4 regions of the Bradyrhizobium sp. F1.13.3 genome follow, and region 3 is predicted to be linked to each of the others. Evidence: predicted binding sites of a transcription regulator. Region 3 holds the regulator's gene; each other region holds the start of a gene.
What was found. The regulator LexA, encoded in region 3, represses DNA repair genes until DNA is damaged. The targets are predictions, from matches to a motif close to TGTTCNNNNTGTGTTCNG.
Positions count from the first base shown of each region.

Region 1: the regulator LexA is predicted to act here: its motif matches at 2,795-2,812, upstream of recA (recombinase RecA).
Region 2: the regulator LexA is predicted to act here: its motif matches at 1,923-1,940, upstream of ABIB66_RS39560 (type IA DNA topoisomerase).
Region 4: the regulator LexA is predicted to act here: its motif matches at 2,021-2,038, upstream of ABIB66_RS17550 (ATP-dependent Clp protease adaptor ClpS).

Region 1 covers NZ_JBEPRI010000003.1:410,171-414,321, reverse strand. Annotated here, with positions in the region: gene gcvP (aminomethyl-transferring glycine dehydrogenase) at 1-1,422, shown strand, start outside; gene recA (recombinase RecA) at 1,614-2,702, opposite strand; gene ABIB66_RS11605 (hypothetical protein) at 2,953-3,120, shown strand; gene ABIB66_RS11600 (DUF2798 domain-containing protein) at 3,821-4,078, opposite strand.
Region 2 covers NZ_JBEPRI010000025.1:79,457-83,607, forward strand. Annotated here, with positions in the region: gene ABIB66_RS39560 (type IA DNA topoisomerase) at 1-1,879, opposite strand, end outside; gene ABIB66_RS39565 (BrxE family protein) at 2,256-2,837, shown strand; gene ABIB66_RS39570 (BrxA family protein) at 2,834-3,604, shown strand; gene ABIB66_RS39575 (BREX protein BrxB domain-containing protein) at 3,601-4,151, shown strand, end outside.
Region 3 covers NZ_JBEPRI010000007.1:156,206-160,356, reverse strand. Annotated here, with positions in the region: gene ABIB66_RS20440 (GAF domain-containing protein) at 1-633, opposite strand, end outside; gene ABIB66_RS20435 (hypothetical protein) at 857-1,291, opposite strand; gene lexA (transcriptional repressor LexA) at 1,753-2,454, opposite strand; gene ABIB66_RS20425 (molybdopterin molybdotransferase MoeA) at 2,631-3,842, opposite strand; gene ABIB66_RS20420 (hypothetical protein) at 4,071-4,151, opposite strand, start outside.
Region 4 covers NZ_JBEPRI010000006.1:23,494-27,644, forward strand. Annotated here, with positions in the region: partial or broken gene ABIB66_RS43570 (IS110 family RNA-guided transposase) at 316-1,343, opposite strand; partial or broken gene ABIB66_RS17545 (HesB/IscA family protein) at 1,665-1,865, opposite strand; gene ABIB66_RS17550 (ATP-dependent Clp protease adaptor ClpS) at 2,131-3,807, shown strand.

The DNA of each region.
Region 1 (4,151 bases), on a different contig from region 3:
CTGCGCTACATGCGCAAGCTCAGCGATCGCGACCTCGCGCTCGACCGCGCGATGATCCCGCTCGGCTCGTGCACCATGAAGCTGAACGCGACCACCGAGATGATGCCGCTGACCTGGCCCGAGTTCGGCTCGTTGCATCCGTTCGCCCCGCGCGAGCAGGCCCGCGGCTATCACGCGCTGTTCGCGCGGCTGGAAAAATGGCTGTGCGACATCACCGGCTATGACGCGATCTCGCTGCAGCCGAATTCGGGCGCGCAAGGCGAATATGCCGGGCTGCTCGCGATCCGCGGCTATCACGCGGCGCGTGGCGAGACGCATCGCAAGATCTGCCTGATCCCCTCCTCCGCCCACGGCACCAATCCGGCCTCGGCCGCGATGGTCGGCATGGACGTGGTGGTGGTCGCCTGCGAGAAGAACGGCGACGTCGACGTCAACGATCTCCGCGCCAAGGCCGAGAAGCATTCGAACGACCTCGCCGCTGTCATGATCACCTATCCCTCGACCCATGGCGTGTTCGAGGAGCATATCCGCGAGATCTGCGACATCGTGCATGGCCATGGCGGCCAGGTCTATCTCGACGGCGCCAACCTCAACGCGCAGGTCGGCCTTAGCAGGCCCGGCGATTACGGCGCCGACGTCAGCCATCTCAACCTGCACAAGACCTTCTGCATCCCGCATGGCGGCGGCGGCCCGGGCATGGGACCGATCGGCGTCAAGGCGCACCTCGCCGCGTTCCTGCCGGGGCATCCAGCGGCGAACGGGGATGCGCCGGTCGGCGCAGTCTCGGCAGCGCCGTTCGGCTCAGCCTCGATCCTGACCATCTCCTACATCTACATCCTGATGATGGGCGGCGAAGGCCTCAAGCGCGCCACCGAGATCGCGATCCTCAACGCCAACTACGTCGCGGCACGGCTCGATGCGCACTTCCCGGTTCTCTACAAGAACGAGAAAGGCCGCGTCGCGCATGAGTGCATCGTCGATCCCCGCGCGCTGAAGACGACCTCAGGCGTCACCGTCGACGACATCGCCAAGCGCCTGATCGACTACGGCTTCCACGCGCCGACCATGAGCTTCCCGGTGCCGGGCACGCTGATGATCGAGCCGACCGAATCGGAATCCAAGGCGGAGCTCGATCGCTTCTGCGATGCCATGATTGCGATCAGGAGGGAAATCGCCGAGGTCGAAGCCGGCCGCTTCAAGATCGAGGCGTCGCCCTTGCGCCACGCCCCGCACACCGTGCACGACATCGCGGATGACGATTGGAAGCGTGCCTACACCCGCGCCGAGGGTTGCTTCCCCGCGGGCACCTCGCGCACCGACAAATACTGGAGCCCGGTCGGGCGTGTCGACAACGTGTATGGTGACCGCAATCTGGTGTGCTCGTGTCCGCCGGTGAGCGATTACGCGGAAGCGGCGGAGTAGGAATAGGGCGCGACCAATGAGCGGCTCTCGCGATCCCATCGCCACAGCCGCTCGTTTGTCAGTTCAGCTTCTTAGGATGGGTAAAGCGAAGTGAAACCCATCACCCCACGCAAAACGAAACAGGCGCCGAAGACGTCGGCAACTCAACGTCCTCAGCGCCCGCTCCTCGCGAAAAACTTTACCGTTGAAGCTTACTCGTCTCCCGGCTCCTCGCCGTCGGCGTCACGCTCAGGGCTGCCGGCGAGAATCTGCTCGGCGATCAGGCCGGAGTTCTGGCGGATCGAGGTCTCGATCTTGGCGGTGATGTCGGGGTTGGCCTTCAGGAACGCCTTCGAATTCTCGCGGCCCTGACCGAGGCGCTGGCTGTCATAGGAGAACCATGCGCCGGATTTCTCGACGATGCCGGCCTTGACGCCGAGATCGAGAATCTCGCCCATCTTGGAGACGCCCTCGCCGTACATGATGTCGAACTCGACCTGCTTGAAGGGCGGTGCCAGCTTGTTCTTGACGACCTTGACGCGCGTGGTGTTGCCGACCACTTCGTCGCGCTCCTTGATCGCGCCGATGCGGCGGATGTCGAGGCGGACCGAGGCATAGAATTTCAGCGCGTTGCCGCCGGTGGTGGTTTCCGGCGAGCCGTACATCACACCGATCTTCATGCGGATCTGGTTGATGAAGATCACCATGGTATTGGACTTGTTGATGGAGGCCGTCAGCTTGCGCAGCGCCTGGCTCATCAGCCGAGCCTGCAGACCCGGCAGCGCATCGCCCATCTCGCCCTCGAGCTCGGCCTTCGGCACCAGCGCCGCAACCGAATCGATCACCAGCACGTCGACCGCGCCGGAGCGCACCAGCGTGTCGCAGATTTCCAGAGCCTGCTCGCCGGTGTCCGGCTGCGAGATCAGGAGCTCGTCGATGTTGACGCCCAGCTTGCGCGCATAGACCGGGTCGAGCGCGTGCTCGGCGTCGATGAAGGCGCAGATGCCGCCCTTCTTCTGCCCTTCCGCCACCGTGTGCAGCGCCAGCGTGGTCTTGCCCGAGGATTCCGGCCCGTAGATCTCCACGACGCGCCCCTTCGGCAGGCCGCCGATCCCGAGCGCGATATCGAGCCCGAGCGACCCCGAGGACACCGCCTCGACATCCATCGAGCGGTCGTTCTTGCCGAGCTTCATCACCGAGCCCTTGCCGAACTGCCGCTCGATCTGGGAGAGCGCGGCGGCCAGAGCTTTACTCTTGTCCATGGAAGATCCTTCGACGATACGCAGGGCAGTGGTGGACATTGGGTCGTGCTCCTTATGGCGAGGATTCGCTAGAGGGACAAACGGCTGGCGAGGCGGCGCGGCGATAAAATCAATGTACCCTATTTGTTCTATGTTCGCAATATGTTCTTTTGCGGATTTTGGTGCTGTCTGACGCGCATCAAAGACGGATGATCCGCGCGCCGTCAGAATTCCGTAATCCTGCGGCACCGAACCTTTCGCGGCCTGCGGTCTTTTCTTGGATGGGACCGCAACTCTGGGGACCTCAGTCATGACGAACAACACGCATCACGATACGAACCGGCGCAATCCGCTGCTGGAGGCGGCGCGGGAAGAGATGATCAAGTTCGAGCGCAAGGAAAACGAGTTCCGCAAGAAAGATCGCCAAGAGCGTGACGCCGAGCTCCATTTGCCGCTGGACGCGATCAAGGTTCATTAGGCAACCACGACGAGGCTTTAGGGGCTGACCGAGGCCGCCTGCCGGTTCGGGCAGGTGGTGGCGTGGTGGCGGGTTCGCCAGCGGCAACGCGCCGGCGACGATGCCGGAGCGGCCGCCCGCTGATCTCAAGGAATCGGTACGGGAATCGGGATTCGCATGGCCTGTGGAGGCGGGTCCGAGCTGGTATGGTATCTCAATACTACCAGTAAACCATTGATTGGACGATGGAATTTGTAGGCGGGCTACTGTGCATGGGGTTGTTTTCGCGTTTTTGAAAGGCGCGCATGGGCCTTTTGACCCCCGCGCCGTGTCCCGGCACCCCACACCACCTACAGCAAAACCAGCAACCCGATGCCGATCACCAGCACTACGAAGCCAGCCGCCGTCGCGGCGGCGAATGACCGCTCTACGTTGTCCATGATGCCACCCCGTTGCCGGCGCGCCACGTTTCCCCCATGGCAGCACCGTCGCTGCGGAATCTCGCCTGCGGTTGTGTCCTGAGTTGTGCGAACGGATGTCGAAATTGGGACCGGTGCAGGGCCAGTGTGCGGCCCCGAGCTCTGGTTTTCCCTGCCCACCGTCAGGCCTTGTCAGGCTGTCGTAAGCTGAGCCGGCTAGGGTCGTCCGGCTATGGTGTTGCAGCCCAGCACCTCAGCCTCCAATAACCTTTTCCCCGCTTGGCTCTCCAAGCGGGGTTTTTTCATGCCGGCCGGCCGGTTTGCGAACCGCCCTCCTCCTGCGTCAGCCGCAGCGAGAAGGCGCGGATCGCCGGCGCTGCGAGCAGCACGATCGGCAGCATCGCCGCCCATGCGATCAGCCACGACACCAGCCAGTGCGCGAGGAACTCCAGCGCGTTCCCTGCGGGAAGGCTGGCGATGCCCGCGGCGACCAGCGAGGTCAGTCCGGACTGGATGATTCCGAACACGAAATGAGAATAGCGGCGGGGAATGCCCAGCATGATGCGCCCATGTTCCTTAGCCTCATCGGGCCAAGCAAGGCACATGCCGCCGCGCGCCGGACGACGCCGCTGC
Region 2 (4,151 bases), on a different contig from region 3:
TCGCAGGCGTGGGTGGATATGCTGCAGCGCCGTTGCCGACTGCGGCACCAAGCAAGGGAGGCCCTTCGGTAGCGGTGCCCTCCGTGAGCTTGCCGATGATGCGTTGGGCCACATCGCACACAGCGTCAATCGCACCGATCATTTCCTGCTTACCGACAACGACATCGTCGAGGAGGCATTCGAGTTGCGCCGTCACGCCCGGATCGACCAGTGCCGGATCAGCATGTTTGAGAATACTGAACAGCGACAGGCCAGTCTCGGTTGGCACAATATTCTTTCCCTGGGCAATAAGAAAACCCTGCTTCTTCAGTCCGCTGATGATCTCGGCCCGGGTTGCAGGCGTACCAATACCCTTGGCTTCCCTCAAGCGGTCCCGCAGAACCTCGTCATCAACGAAACGCCAGGCATTCTGCATAGCCTCGATCAGAGTTCCTTCATTATAACGCGGTGGAGGCCGGGTTTCCTTGTCCTCAATTTTTGGATCCTGCAACTGCGCGGTCTCGCCGTTGCGCAGCGGCGGCAGCAATTGCGCCTCGTCGCCCTTTTCGTCCGCGGGCTGCCACTCCGGGAACGCTGCTCGCCAGCCGAGATCGATGGGCTGGCGGCCGGCGGCGCGGAATTCGCAGCCCCGCACATCGAGCGTTGCGGTTGTCTGCCGGTAGCGGAAGTCAGGCATCAGGGCGGCGAGATAGGCCCGCGCGATAACGTCGAACAGTTTCTTCTCGTCGGGCGAAAGCCGAGGCCAGACCTCTGGCAGTTTGTCGATGGTGTTGACGTTGGGGATGACGGCGTGATGGCTCGCGCCCTCCAACCCCTTGTCGTAGAAGGTGCCGCTCGCGCCCTTGCGGATGATCGGCGCCACGGGCACGGGGATCGTGCTGAACGATTGGCCCACCCGCAGGCCGGCCACGATCCGCGGCACGTCCGAAATCAAACTCGCCGGCAGATGGCGTACCTCGGCGCGCGGGTAAGTGATGATCTTCTTGCCTTGGCCGTCATAGAGCTCCTGCGCCACCTCTAGTGTCTTGCTGGCCGGCCAGCCGAAGCGTGAGCCGCAAAGTTTCTGCAGCGACGGCAAATCATGCAGTTTCGGCGGTCCTTGACGCTTATCGTCGACGCGCACGTTGAGCGCGCCTTCGAAGCCCTCGGCTGCTTTGACGACGTCCTCGGCAATCTCGCGTCGAACAATCCGGTCCTGCGCCGCGTGCCGCATCTGGAATTGGCCCCCCTCCACCTTCGCGGTAGCGATAACTTCAAAATAGGCGAGGGGCACAAAATCGCGGATTTCCAACTCGCGCTTGCACACAATGGCCAAGGTCGGCGTCTTCACCCGGCCGACGCCGATCACTCTCCGCGTACCTCGACCCAGGACAACGGTTGCAGTCCGGGTGAGTGACAAGTTGTAGATCTGATCGGCCTGCCGACGCGCGACGGCGGCGGCATAAAGGCGTGCATATTCGGTATTTGGCTTTGCCCGACCGAATGCGTCACGGATGGTCTGCGAATCCTGCGCGGTGAACAGCACCCGCATGACCTCGCCACGATACTTGTAATGCTCGAGAATTTCCTGGCCGATGAGCTGACCCTCACGGTCGCAATCAGTGGCGAGCCAAACCCGCTTGGCGGTGCGCAGCGCCTCGCGAATGGCTTTCAGCTTGGTGGCTTTGTTTCCGCCCTCTGCCGGGCGAGTGTCATAAAGGCCTTCCGGCCGCAAAAGTATCGGCGACCAGCGCTTCCAGGCCGGCACAACATCCTCAGGTTCGAGGAGGTCGAACAAATGGCCCTCGGCCGGGAGAATGTCTCCATAACGAGAACCGACGGCGCCGCGGACGTCTTTTGCCTGGCTGGTCTTCTCCGTGATGACAATTTGATTGGGCATTAGCGGTTTGGTTGAAAGAAACCGGATTCGACGCGCGGATGAATTGAACATACAGTGAACATTGCATGCTCGCAAGCTACCGGAGAGGACGCTTTGGCTGTAACTGGGGTCCTGCTGATTGCGCTTGCCCGTGCGTGGCTTTAGGGGCTGATGGTAGGCGGGGTGGCTGGAATCGGGCTACCGATAAAGAAGTGCTCGCGAAGACTGTAAGCCAGCCGAATGCAACAAGCGTCAATTCCTAACCGTGACGTCCGTCGACGTGATCAATGCTGCCTTGGACGACGACACTTCCGCGTGGGCAGCCATGGGGAAGGCCCCAAGGCAGTGGTGGGACCAGCGAAAAAAATTCAAGGCAAAGAAGGCCTGAGCACGTAATATGTCAAAGAGCGGCACTTTCGAGCAAGAACTTGATCTCGCGTGGCTCCTCAAGGTTAGAACCGTCGTCGCCCGTATCGGAGAGATGGACCTTGCTCGCTGGTGGAATTCAACCGGGCAGCTTGGCCCGCAGGGGGCATCGGTTGTGCGTCGCGGATTGCCCCGAACGCATCATTTCGCTCAGGCGAGGTCGGTATTCGCGGTTGCCGCTGCGCGATGCGCCCAAATCTTCGATCCTCCCGATTCAGTGACACTCTGGCGCCTGACCGATCCCATCGAAGAGCGGCTTGAAACAGTGTGGGAAGGATGGCTCGACGACGCCAAGAGTTGGCGGCCGTTTTTCGAGAAGATCGCGGCGATCAAGGCTGCCGACCTCTCGGCATGCCTCATCGATCTGAACCTCGTGACCGCCGAGGAGGTCGCTGCGACCAGCAGCCTCAAAAAGTCGTCCGACGGCCGGTCAATGCAGATGCCGGGATTGTTCGACGGAAGTCGCAAGTCGGTTGTCATGCTGGCCCTGTCCTTTGGCAACGGCTCACCCGGAAATCTGGTGGTGCCGTATGCACGGAGGGGAGACGCGTGAAAGTCCATCCGGAATGGTCTCAGCGCCTGCTGCGCAAGGGCGTCCTGGTCAAGGAGACCTATGAGGTTTTCGCGGCTTGGGACGACAGCCTGACCGAAAGCCAAAACCTGAAGGCGACGCTTTCCGGACGATACTCAACGGCAGGTTGGGAGCGCGAGGTCGAGTCGACACTGCTCAGGCGCCTCCGTCACATTAAACTCATCCGCCCGTTGATCGTGCTCGCCAAGGGCGGAATGTCGGTTGCGGACTGGCGGGATTGTTTGCGTCTTTGGATCGGCGCCACGGAGCAGCCGTTTCATGATTTCGGTACGATCTGGCTGTTCCTCGAGCACGAGAAAGGGCGCTACCAGGTTCGCACCGACGATGTTCACGCGTTCTTTGACAAGGTCGCACAGGCCCGGGGCCCGAAGGCGAAGGCATTCTCCGACTACGGAAAGCTGCGCGGGGCCCGTGATCTTTTGAGGATGGCGACCGAACTCGGTATGTTGTCGGGGCTGGGACCGGTGAAGACGTTCGCGTCGATCGCCATGAGCGACGACGTGACCATGTTCTATGCCCATATGATCGCCGACCTTGAAGGCAACCCGTCGAAGATGCCTGAGAGCAAGCTCTGGCGGTTGGCGTACATGTCCCATCCGGCCGTGCATGTCGCGCTGCTGCGCCTCCACCAGTACAAGCGGCTCAATTACGAGGTTGCCGGCAACATTGTGCAGGTCGGCCTTCCGTTCAGCAGCGCCCTCGAGTGCGCCGAAAAGGTTGCCGCATGACTGATTTTGAACGGCGCCTCCGCGACGATCTGGAGCCCATTCTCGGCTCCCCGGATCCCCGGGAGAAACTCAGTGCCTACCACGACATGCCGTATGCGCTGTTCCGGTACGATCCAGAACAGGAGTTCTCGCTGCGGCGGGAAGTCACGTTGCTGGAGACGCGCTTGGCCCAAAAGGGAAAGCGCGTGACCCGAATTTCGCTGGCCGAGTGCCTGCACGAGGCGATGTCCTCGCTGCGGCCGATGGAAGACTGGTACGAGGCCGAACGCAGCGGCACGGTCGAGGAGACCGTTCAGACCATCACGAACATGCTTGAGGAATACGCGCCTCTGGTCGACTTGGTGGCAAAGCGGATGCCGGCCGATCCGGATCCGCGCGCAGACGTCGTCTTCATCAACCGCACGGGCGCGTTGTTTCCGGTCTACCGCACGTTTTCATTGTTGGAGCAGTTGAAGGGACGCGTGCTGGTTCCGACGATCCTGTTTTACCCGGGCGACCTCGATGGCGCGTCCGGGCTTCGCTTCATGGGCGTGCTCGATGCAGAGCA
Region 3 (4,151 bases):
CTGCGCGGAGAGGAATGTCAGGACCCAGGTCTGGTCCGTGCCGGTCCGATAGGGCACGCCGACGCCGCAATTGATCCCGACCTTGGCTGCGTCCTCCCAGCGCAGAAAACTCCTGGCGTCGTGCAGGTCCTTGATGATCAGCGGCAGCCCCGCCTTCCAGGTGCGGCCAGGCAGGCCAAAGCCGCGAGGAAATTTAGTGTGGCGGGAGTTGAATTCGAACATGTCGGCGGTGCCATAATAGCCATCGACGAGCCCCATCTCGTGGGAGGCATCTGGGTCGTTGTGCCAAAGCTCGATCGCCCCGACATGCGCTTCGTCGTCGCCGCAGAATAGCACCATGACGGCTTGCAGGAATTCACCCGCAAACACCGGCACCGCGACGCCGCAGGTGAGGCCGGCCGCGAGCGCCTGATCGGTCCGTTTGAAATAGGAGTTGGCGAATTTGGTGAGGATCACGGGGTGGCCCGCGGCCCAAGCCTTGCCCGGAAGTCCCTCGTCATACCCGAAGTGCAGCTCTTCGCTGACGGCCTTGAACGCGGACAGCCCTTCGTCGTAGAGGCCGCCACCAAACTCCAGCCGCATGCGCGTCCGATCGGGCACCCAGAGTTCAACGACGCGAAGGAAGGTTTTCATCGAGCGTGTCCGCCGTCTCAAGCCCTGACAGCATCGGTCATTTGGCTGCGAAGCGGACGTTCAAACTTCAGGCAGGGCGGCTCAAACTTCGTGCGGCGGAGAGGTGCAACTGCTTGGTCCATCCGATTGGATTTCGCGGACGCAAGCCACACCATCTCGCCGGCCGCGGCCGGCGATGGCAATTCAATCCTGACCCCCGACCTCGTAGCCGGAGGCGGCTGTGTCAGCCGATCGGCAGGTGCGTGACGGTCGGCTGCCGGTCGGCGATAATCTGCACCTTGTGCTCGCGCTCGGCGACCGACTGAGTTACCGGCAGCTGCAGCACGGTCGCGCGCTGGCCTTCGACGAGCTGCGTCACCAGCACATATTTACCGTCGGGGAATTCGATCGCGTCATGATGGCGGTCGGGAATGTGCGGATCCATCTTGCCGAACTTACCCACGCGGGAATTGATCGTGCGTGTCCAGATCCAGCGATTGTCGTAGCGGACGTCGTCGGCGAAGGCGAGCTCCGTTCCTGGCAGCAGGCAGACGGCAACAGACGGATCGGCTGCGGAGGCGAAGCCGCGCGTCGAGGTGCCGCGGAAGCTTGTCGTGACGATCGTCTCGCCGACTTCGGCGGGGCGCGACGCGACGGCATGCAGGCTGTAGTCACACATCGGGTGCTCCTCATGCTGGGATAGCTACCCGCGTCTCTTATCGAGGCGCAGGCCTCTATCAGAGTGGAAGCACGAACGCTCTGCTTGGTTATGGGCAAATCTGCGGCTGGCTTCTGCAAGCCGCGATCACATTATCTTTCCCGAATTCAATAGGAACAAAGCCCGTTGCGATGCATTCGGGAGGCGCATGCGCGAATATTGCCGGCTTGGCTGCAGCGGTCGAACTTGATCGCTGGCCGGTGTTTCCTCGAACACTTGAGCCGCGAAGCGGTGCTGTTTGAAGCCGTGCTGTTTCGTTGGCGTCGTGAGGAGCCAGCCCCGGAGGAGGGGCCGGATAGTCTGTGCAGAACCAGAACGACTATCCAGCCGGAGCGGACGATGATCCGCTCCAATCTCTGACCGGCGATGCCGGTGGAAGCGCGCGAGGCGCCAAGCACTTCCGGTATGAAGCACTTCCGGTATCAGTACTTCCGGTAAAGCCCGATCAGCTTGCCCTGAATCTTCACCCGGTTGGGCGGCAGGATGCGGACCTCATAGGCCGCGTTGGCGGGCTCGAGCGCGATCGATGCACCGCGACGGCGGAAGCGCTTCAGCGTCGCTTCCTCGTCGTCGATCAGCGCCACCACGATGTCGCCGGTATCGGCGCTCTCGTTGCGCTGGATCAGTGCCATGTCGCCGTCAAGAATGCCGGCCTCGACCATGGAATCGCCGCGCACTTCGAGCGCGTAATGCTCGCCCGAGCCGAGCATGTCAGGCGGTACGCTGATGGTATGGCTGCGGGTCTGCAACGCCTCGATCGGCGTGCCGGCCGCGATGCGGCCCATCACCGGCACCGCAACGGGACGCTCGCCCTCGTCAGCCGGCAGGCTGGAGCTCGCACGCACCTTGCCGAGATTGCCCTCGATGACGCTCGGCGTGAAGCCGCGCCGGCTGCCTGCGGCTGCCTGGAGCTCCGGCAGCTTAATGACTTCAATCGCACGGGCGCGGTTGGGCAGGCGTCGGATGAAGCCACGCTCCTCGAGCGCCGTGATCAGGCGATGGATGCCCGACTTCGAGCGCAGGTCGAGCGCATCCTTCATCTCGTCGAAGGAAGGCGGCACGCCACTTTCCTTCAGACGTTCACTGATGAACCGCAGAAGCTCGTATTGTTTGCGCGTTAACATCTCGACCAAAGTCCCCCGGTTGATGTCGTCCGATTCCGAGACGCTGAATTCGGCTATATGCCGCTACATGCTCGAAACAAATCATGAACGGACACTATATGTTCGATACATGTTCCGCAACTGCTTAATTTACCGTGAACAGAGCAAAGTTCGCGGAACGCGCGTTGCCGAGGCGCTCAGACGGGGAGCCGCAATACTTCGCAAGCCGTGCCGGCTTCGGCCTTCGGCGCAAACGGAGCGCGCACGAGAAGTACCTGTGCTGCAGCGAGATTCGCAAGCAGCGAAGAATCCTGATGGTTGACGGGAAGAACGACGCGTGTGCCGTCGTCACGCTCCTCCAGATGCGCGCGCAGATAGTCCTCGCGCTGGTCGTTGGCGCCGACGTCGCGGCCGAGCACGGCGCTTTCACGGCGATGGTGAATCACAGAACGGCCAGACAGGGCGCGAATCAGAGGCACCAGGAACAGGAAAGCGCACACGTAGGACGACACGGGATTGCCCGGCAGGCCGATCACACCCATTGTGCCGAGCCGACCGTGCATCATCGGCTTGCCTGGCCGCATCGCGATTTTCCAGAACGCCATCGCGATGCCTTCGTCCCTCAGTGCCTGCTGGACCAGATCGTGGTCGCCGACCGATGCGCCGCCGGTCGTGATCAGGATGTCGGCGCCGCTCTCGCGGGCGCGGCGGATGCCGGCGGTGGTGGCCTCCAGCGTGTCGGCGGCAATACCGAGGTCGATGGTCTCGGCGCCCTCCCTGCGGGCGAGTGCGTGCAGGGCGTAGCCGTTGGAATAGACGATCTGGCCGTGACCGGGCGTGGTGCCCGGCATCACCAGCTCGTCGCCGGTGGCGAGAATCGCGACCTTCGGACGCCTGAAAACGGCAAGGTGCGGATGGTTCATCCCGGCGGCGAGCGCGAGGTCGCGCTCGGTGAGACGGCTTCCCTTGCGCAGGAGCACGTCGCCCTCGCGGAAATCGACGCCGGCGGGACGGATGTGCCGTCCGGCGATCGCGGCTTCCTTGATCGTGATACGCTTGCCGGCGGCGACCGTGTCCTCCTGGATCACGACGGCGTCCGCGCCACCGGGAACGACGCCGCCGGTGAAGATCCGCACGGCCTCGCCGGCGCCGACCGTCCCCGCGAACGGTCGGCCTGCCGCGACTTCGCCGATGACGGTGAGCTCCGAATCGATCGTCGCGGCATCGGCCGCGCGCACCGCGTAGCCGTCCATCGCGGACATCGCCTGCGGCGGCTGCGTACGTCGCGCCGCGACGTCACGCGCGAGCACGCGATGGTAGGCCTCGTCGAGGGAAATCATGTCTTCCGGCAGCGGCTCTGCACCCGCCAGCACTGCGGCAAGCGCGTCAGAAACCGGCATCAAGGCCACGGCGAAAACTCCTGCTCGGCACGTTCGGGCGAATGTTCCGCAAGTCTTCTAGCCGAGCGCGGGCGCGGAGGCAAAAACGGCTGAACGGGCGCAGTCATTCCCGCCGCTTCATGTTGTTCCGGAAGCCGGGATCAAGCGCGTCGCGCCATGATCCGAAGGAGGTTACAGATCGGCAGGATAGTGGTCATGGTAAGACGAGAACGACGTGCGCCCCCCGGCCTGTATCGATCAGCTCCCTGCCTGCCCGGGAGTTACGTCGGGCGCCTTGGGTCCTTGATCCTTGTCGGGTAGCGGATCGGCTTGGGATTT
Region 4 (4,151 bases), on a different contig from region 3:
TCTAACTCGCCCACGGCACGGTGGTAGCGCTCGCGCCGTCGGAGCTGGTCCGGATTGCGGAGACGGAGCGGGCGCGGCTGATACGTGCTTTGCCGGCCAGGCACTGGATCGCGGAGCTGGTTGATGTCTTCGCTGGGATCATGGTCCTTTCCGAGGTCGCGCAGCGCCTCACGATGATTCCGGGTCGGGGCGCCTCAACGTTTGCAGCGGAATGCGGACGAGCCGCCACCAGCCGATTGACCGAGGTGCCACAACACCGTCCCAGCGGGACATCGCCAGTCCGGCAGACCGGACCAGGAACTTTACAAGATCGGATCAGGCTTCCTTCGCCTGGCCCCAGTCGAACGATCTGCCGTCGACCCAGATACAGTGAAGAACGATGGCGATTTTACGCGCGATGGCGACCTTTGCCTTTCGCATGCCCATCCGCTTGGCGAGCTTCATGCCCCAAGCCTTGAGAGAGGACCATTTCTTCGTTCTATAAAGCAGGACGGTCGCCGCCTCGTACAGGTAAGTTCGAAGAAGACGGTCGCCCCATCGTGATATCTTGCCATTGATATCAGTTTCGCCAGACTGGTTGCGTCGAGGCGTAAGACCCAGATAGGCGCCGACGCTGGATGCCGATCGGAAGCGCGATGGGTCGTCGATCGTATGGCGGAAGGTCAAGGCGGTCACCACGCCGACACCAAGAACCGTCATCAGGCGGCGCGTTGTCTCATCCGACTTCGCCAACTGGCGGACTTCGTCGTCGAACTTGCTTTGCTGCTTGCAGATCTGCTCATGGATCGACAGAAGCGGCGCGATCACACCGAGGAGCTGATGATCTTCGCCCAATAGCTCGCAGACCTGATTGCGGAACTGCAGTCCGATCGCGCGTGGGAAAGAGCAAGCCGTATTCTTTGATTAAACTGCGGACTTGGTTCTCGATATCTCGACGAATGGCCACGAGCCGAGATCTCGCGACGAGTATCGCGCGTATCTTCTGACTTTCCTCGCTCTTGACTTTGACTTCTCGGTACCAGCCGACCCGCACCAGTTCGGCCAAACCTCGAGCATCATTCTGATCGCTCTTGTTCATGCGTACGGACAAAGCCGCGTGGGCATGACGCGCGTCGATGCAGACCACCGGAAGATCAACCCTACGAAGTTCATGCCATAGCCAACTCGCCATCGCCCCGGTCTCAATCCGATGCGCTCCGCCTGTGGCGCTCGCTTGCGAAGCAGTGCCCTCAGCGCCCCCGGGTCGGACTTGGCCTTTCCCTCGAACATGACCTGACCCACTTCGTCGACCACACACACTGATGTTTCTTTTTGCGAGCATCCAACCCAACATACTGCTTCATAGCCCCTCCGATTCGCGGGATTGCGGGAAGGCTTGAAGATAGCGGACATTTCGAGCCGCGGGCGCCGACCGCAATTACGTCATCGTTTGCAAATTTTTGCAAGCCGATTGACATCCCAGCGCTTTCGCCCCCAGGGGCGACAAAGCGCCGGAGGCTCTGTTCATTCAGAACAGGGGCCATCTCCTGATAGCGCTTCCGCGCGGTGCGCGCCTGAGCGGCTCGAATCATCCCACGACGCTACGTCGCGCGACTCATCATTGTGAATCCTGCGCAAACAATCCTCGCGATCTGTGGCAACTGTGACTCAGTTGTTTATGGCGGGCTCTTATTGTCGACGACGAACACCTTGACGCCGTCGCGCTCTGTCACGGTGTCGTCAGGCTTAGCCTCGTCGGCCAGGCTCATCCGGTATTTGAACCCGTCGCAGCCACCGGTCTCGATGCGCAGGCCGCTCGTCGGCTGCGCCGAACCCGAGATCACGCTCTTGAGCGCATTCACTGCGCTATCCGTCAGATTGATCATGGCTATCCTTTTTGCCTGGGTCGTTTGGATAGGAATTGGCAAGTCGCATGCCAGCGCGCCCGAGCTTGACATTGTCCGAGATCGCGCCTGTTGGCTTTGCGGCGCGTGTAGGGTTGCTGACAAAGGTCTTCGAGGGATTGCGGCGGCCTTGCGTGTCTTCTTTATGTATTCCGCCGATGAAGCGTAAGGAACGCGGCGGCAAGCAATTTGCATAACGTGTCTAAGCCGGTCGAAGTGTCCGGTGATGAGCTTAGATTGGAACCACATGGCGAACACTGCCGAACAACTAGAACACGCACCGGGGGTCTTTGTGGACAAGATCTGCGCAGGCGGGGCGCCCATTCAGCTTCTTTTGCACAATGACGGCAAGACGACCCTCGGTCTCGTGGTACGGCTGCTGCGCGAGGTATTCGACAAACAAGAGCGGGATGCCATTGCGCTCGCCAAACTCGTCTTGCAGCATGGCAAGGCCGTCTGCGGACGCTATCCACCCTCAGTCGCAAAGGCGCTCCTCGAGGCGGCGCAAGAGCGCATCCGAGCTGAAGGATGTCCCCTGCTGATCACGGACGAAGCCGCGGACGAAGCGGACAGCCCCGACCTGTCCGACGTGCAATTCGAATATGCCTACGAAGCCCTTGAGTGGCACTTCACCAATATACCGCCGAGCGAACTCGCCACTACTGTGAGGCAATTCCCGGGCCACATGCAGGCCGATGTTCAGGTCGCGGTCGATAAACTATTCGCCGATCCTGTCCGCTTCTTCGGCGCCTATGCAGAACATAGGTACGAGACGCTTTCATTCGCTCGGATGAAAAAGCGTGGACAGAATGCGATTTCGCTGGTGCCGCCGCAATATCACCAGGTCGATACTGGCGAGACGGCGCCGGTCAAATGCCTGTACAATGGACTGTGGCTCTGCCGAGCGAGCGAATTTTTCTTTGCCGTCGTGCTCTCTACTGAATTCGAGTTCGACCAAGAGCCGAGGATCCGGATTGAAATCGTTGCCCCTGCGGGGACTGGCGGCGAAGCCTTTGTTCAGCGGAGCTTTGACGAACTGGAACGGGCGGTACACGCGGCACGTTCTTATCGCGGCAAGATTCTCTCATTCGAGAAAGCTGCGAATTACAGCGGCCGCTCAAGAGGCATCATGGTGCATCGACTGGCACCAGTTAGGCGCGAGGACGTGATCCTGCGGGAACAGGCTATCAAATTGCTCGATCGCAACGTGTTGAGTTTTGTCGCCACGCGTGACGCACTCCGCCGATTCGGCCAGTCGACCCGCAAGGGCATCCTGCTCTATGGCCCGCCCGGCACCGGTAAGACCCACACCATCCGCTATCTCGCCACCAACCTACCGGGACACACTACGCTAATAATCACCGCCGAAGAGGTCGGTCAGCTGAGCGCCTATATGGCGCTCGCGCGCCTGCTGCAGCCTACCATGGTGGTGATCGAGGATGTCGATCTGATCGCCAGCAAGCGCGACGACTTGACAACATGTGAGGAGGTCGCGCTGAACAAACTTCTGAATGAAATGGACGGCTTGAAGGAAGACGCTGACATCCTCTTCGTGCTCACCACCAACCGCCCCGAGCAACTCGAGGGCGCCCTGGCCGGTCGCCCCGGCCGCATCGACCAGGCGATCGAGATGCCGCTGCCTGATACGACCGGGCGCGACAAGCTGATCCGACTTTACGGCACGGGCCTACCGCTTGAGGCGCAGATCGTAGCCGAGACGGTGCGCCGCACTGAGGGCGTCAGCGCCGCTTTCATTAAGGAGCTGATGCGACGCATTGCGCAATCATGCATCGCTCGTGACGGCGGAAACTCAGTGACCACAGCTGACATCGAGGAAGCGCTCGAAGACATGCTGTTCGCCGGCGGCCGCCTCAACGTGAAGCTCTTGGGTGGGGCCGGACCGATGGCTGCGGGGTCTGAATGAAGGCGAAGGGAGGAAGATCACCCGCCAAGGGCTGTGCCAACTCCCGCATGCGCCGGGTGTCGACGACGCGTCTATGATTGATGAGCAGCGAGGCGGTTCGTAAACGCGAACCGCCGCGACAACTCGCCCGCTCAACCGTCGCTCGCTGTTCCATGCCGGCCTGCCCCTACAGGCGGGCTTCGATATCAACGCCTCGCCACAGCCGACAAGCAATGAGCAGCTTCGCCATCCGTCAAGGAACGAGAACGGCTGCGGGATTGCCGGCGAAAAGTCCCCCTGCGAAAGCGGCCACCTGGGTAGTACATGCGCATGCAGTTTTGTCCGGCCGATGCATCGGCTGACTC